Regions from separate parts of the Tetragenococcus halophilus genome, predicted to be linked through region 1. Evidence: a T-box and tRNA genes for the amino acid it is inferred to sense, from the RefSeq annotation. Region 1 holds a T-box; the other holds one or more tRNA genes.
The links. The T-box of region 1 lies ahead of leuS (leucine--tRNA ligase). A T-box ahead of a tRNA ligase gene usually reads a tRNA of that ligase, here a tRNA-Leu.
Positions count from the first base shown of each region.

Region 1 (2,207 bases):
TGTTTCCCTACGGCCTTTTTTCCCAGTTACTGGATCTGTCACATTAACCCAATCTGTTACATTAGCTAAAGGCGATTCGCCCGTGCCACTTGGTTTAATATCGGCAGCTTTTGGCAATTCTAATGGCAATTCGTCTTCTGACAAGGCAGAAGTAGTACCATCTTCCCAATGAATAATAGGAATTGGTTCACCCCAATAACGTTGACGAGAAAATAGCCAATCACGCAAACGGTAACTAACTTCTTTTTGACCTAAGCCTTCTTTTTCAAGCCAAGCCATCATCTTTTCAATAGCTTCTTCTTTATTTAAGCCATTTAAAAATCCAGAATTGATATGAGGGCCGTCTTCTGTAAAGGCTTCTTTTTCTATATCGCCGCCTTCTAATACAGGAACGATCTCTAGACCAAATTTCTTAGCGAATTCGTAATCTCGTTCATCGTGAGCAGGAACAGACATGATAGCTCCAGTTCCGTAAGAAGATAAAACATAATCGGCAATCCAAATAGGAATTTCATTCCCATTTACTGGATTGATTGCGTAAGCACCAGTGAAAACACCTGTTTTTTCTTTAGCTAAATCCGTACGGCTTAATTCAGATTTTTTAGCAGCCTCTGCAATATATTGATCTACAGTTTCCTTTTGTTTAGCTGTCGTAATTTGTTTAACAAGATCCAACTCTGGGGCAAATACAGCATAGGTAGCACCAAACAGTGTATCAGGCCGTGTTGTAAATACAGTAAATGTTTCGTCTGTATCTTTTATTTTAAATTGTACGTTTGCCCCTACAGAACGTCCAATCCAATTTCTTTGCATTTCTTTGATACTTTCCGGCCAGTCCAAATCTTCTAGGTCATCTAATAAACGATCAGCATAAGCGGTAATTTTCAACATCCATTGTCGCATTGGTTTACGTACAACATCATAGTCGCCACGTTCACTTTTTCCGTCAATGACTTCTTCATTGGCGATAACTGTACCAAGTTCTGGCACCCAATTCACAGGCACTTCAGCTTCATAAGCCAAGCCTTTTTCATACAACTTTATAAAAATCCACTGCGTCCATTTATAGTAATCAGGATCTGTTGTATTAATTTCTCGTTCCCAATCGTAACTAAAACCTAAAGAATTAATTTGTTTACGAAATACTTCAATATTTTTTTTAGTAAATTCTGCTGGGTCGTTTCCTGTATCTAATGCATACTGTTCAGCAGGGAGTCCGAAAGCATCCCATCCCATTGGGTGTAACACATTATAACCTTGACTACGCTTCATGCGCGCTAAGATATCTGTAGCTGTGTAACCTTCTGGATGACCTACATGCAAACCTTGCCCAGATGGATAAGGAAACATGTCCATAATGTAAGCTTTGGGTTTTTGCTCATCTTCTGTTGTAACAAATGTATTATTTTTTTCCCAATAATTTTGCCATCTTTTTTCAATAGCTTTGTGATCGTAAGTTTTCACAAATCTCTCCTCCTTGTAAAAATAAAAAAAATCCCATAGAAAGCTATAAGCTTCCTATAGGACGCAATAAGCGTGGTACCACCTATTTTTACTGAAAAAAATTCAGCCTCAAACGTTTTAACGGCCGCCGCCTTATGTGCTTTTAAACTACACGAAAAGGCAAGTTCAAAAGTATTCTTGCACATTTACACCAACCATGTACTCTCTAAAAAGAAAAACTTTTTACTACTCCACAGTAGTTTTGTTTCATATGTTCATAGACTGTATACATAGTATCAAAAAAGTAGCATAAATTCAATTATAATCGTTAAATAAATAAAACACGTCATTTGACGTGTTTTATTTCCATTGCTTTTAATGAATCATTTAGCTTACCTTTAAATTTTGACCGATAAAAATCGTATCTGAATTTAAATTATTGATAGACTTCAAACGACTCACTGAAATATCATATTCTTGCGAAATCAGCCATAAACTATCTCCACTCTTAACTTTATGTTGAGTATTTGATGAGCTACTGTTGTTGGATGAACTAGATGAAGAAGACCCATTGCTCACAGTAAGTTTCTGACCAGGATAAACAAAATTGTTTTGAATGTTGTTCCAGTCACGCAATTGATCCATTGTAATCCCGTTTTGATCAGCGATCAACCAGACAGAATCGCCAGCTTTTACTGTGTAGCTTCCGCCTGAGGAATTATGAGAACTACTTGAGCTATTATTATTTGAATTATTAGAGCTAC
Region 1 covers NZ_CP012047.1:117,338-119,544, reverse strand. Annotated here, with positions in the region: gene leuS (leucine--tRNA ligase) at 1-1,464, opposite strand, end outside; T-box leader at 1,519-1,707, opposite strand; gene AC806_RS00505 (LysM peptidoglycan-binding domain-containing protein) at 1,831-2,207, opposite strand, start outside.

Region 2 (2,207 bases), 820 kb from region 1:
AAATGCGCGTGTAGCAAAACAAATTTTGGATGATTTGATTGAAGCTAACAAAGAATATTGGCCAGAACTAAAGTAATGGAAAAAAGGTTCTCAGATGCTTAAATAGTGTCTGGGAACCTTTTTTAATAAAATAAAATAAACAAAATAGCAATAACTTTTAGCAGCATATCCACCTTGTGTTACAATTAAAACACAAGAAGATGGAGGATGAATTATTTTGAGTATAGAAGCTTTAATTAATGAACATTATGACTATTTAAATGAAAATGACCAACATATTTCTCAATATATTATAAAACATGAAGAAGAATGTAAACGTTTATCGATCACTCAACTAGCGGAAGCTACATTGACTTCAAAATCTTCAATTTTACGTTTTACGCAAAAATTAGGTCTTTCAGGCTATAGTGAATTCAAGTATGCATTAAAGCAACAACATACATATCGTAAAGAAGAAAGTTCCTTTGTCGCTATGCAACAAGAGGACCTTTTACAAACAGCTAAACTTTTTAATCAGCAGAATATTATACCTGCTTTGCAAACTTTTGATCAAGCAAAATCAATTTATTGTTATGGCACTGGTTGGGGACAAAGAGATGTTTTACAAAGCTTTATACGTAGCGTCATTCCATTACAACGTTTTCCTATACATTTACAATCACAAAAAGAGTTGAGTCTGGTTTTAAACGGTTCTATTACTGAAAAGGATTTGATGATTATTTTATCATTAAGCGGAGAAAATAAACCACAAGAAAATGTTTTAAATCGAATGAAATTAAAAAATATTCCTATCTTATCGATCACTAATATGAGTAGGAATCGTTTAGCCTCCAAAGCAACTTATAATTTATACTATCAATCGACGGAAATAGGTCAATCCAGCGATGAAATTTTCAGTATGATGCCCTTATTTCAAATTATGGATTTGTTTTATCGCGCTTATGTAGATTATAAGCAGATTGATTTAGAGCAGTTATGAGGTGTTAATAAAAAGAAGGAAAAGATGTTGATACAAGTCATCTTTTCCTTCTTTTTTGTTATATCATCTTATTTGCTTTACATGCGGATAGTGGGAGTCGAACCCACACGAGCGTTATGCTCACATGAACCTGAATCATGCTTGTCTACCAATTCCAACACATCCGCTTTACAACAAAGTTTATTATATCAATGTTTATAGCTTTGTCAATAAGCTTCAAAAATGCTGTTTTGTCATTTTATTATCATTATTACTTTGTTAACAGAAAACTGTATTTCTTGATGATAATCAATTTTTTTCTCTGGTTTTTTCACTACACTGTAATTGTGAAAAGGAGGAGACAAATGAAAATACAACAGTATATTATGCAACATAAAAATCAGTTAACGTTTATTACTGGAATATTCATCATTTTTGCTGGGATCGCGCAGTTTGTCTTTATGGAGAGGCTTTTTTATCAAAGTTTTCTAATTATTGCTTCGATCATTGGGGTGTTACCAATTTTTTTACAAGCATATCAAGCGTTAAAAGTACGAGTACTCAGTATTGATTTGTTAGTAACTATCGCAGTTTTTGGTGCTTTTTTGATAGGAGAATATAATGAGTCAGCGATTGTTACCTTTTTGTTTTTATTTGGTAGTTTTTTAGAACGAAAAACCTTAGAAAAAACACGTACAGCTATTCAGTCTTTGACCAAAATGGCTCCTAAAAGTGCTCTAAAAATATTAGATGATGGAACAAGCGAAACGGTTGAAATTGAGGCTATTGCTAAAGATGATCGTTTATTAGTAAAAACGGGTGGTCAAGTACCGGTAGATGGAGTGATTGATGAAGGAGAAGGTTACTTAGATGAAGCCAGTGTAACTGGTGAATCGAAACAAAGAAAAAAGGGAAAAGGTGACGACGTCTTTGCGGGAACTTTTTTAGATAATGGCACGCTAAAAATAAAAACTAAAAAAGTTGGGGAAGATACTACTTTTGGTAAAATTATTGAGTTAGTGGAAGAAGCACAAGATAGTAAGTCTAGTGCTGAGCGTTTTATCGATAAGTTTGCCAAGTATTATACACCACTCGTCCTTATTTTATCTTTAATTGTCGGTATTTTGACACAAGATGTTCGCTTAGCCATTACTATTTTAGTTCTAGGGTGTCCTGGAGCTTTGGTTATTGGTGTCCCAGTTTCAAATGTTGCCGGTATTGGAAGTGGTGCTAAAGATGGCATATTGAT
Region 2 covers NZ_CP012047.1:941,931-944,137, forward strand. Annotated here, with positions in the region: gene AC806_RS04465 (6-phospho-alpha-glucosidase) at 1-76, shown strand, start outside; gene AC806_RS04470 (MurR/RpiR family transcriptional regulator) at 218-979, shown strand; tRNA gene AC806_RS04475 (tRNA-Leu) at 1,062-1,146, opposite strand; gene AC806_RS04480 (heavy metal translocating P-type ATPase) at 1,324-2,207, shown strand, end outside.
Region 2: it encodes a tRNA-Leu, which carries the amino acid that the T-box ahead of leuS (leucine--tRNA ligase) is inferred to sense. The anticodon was not compared.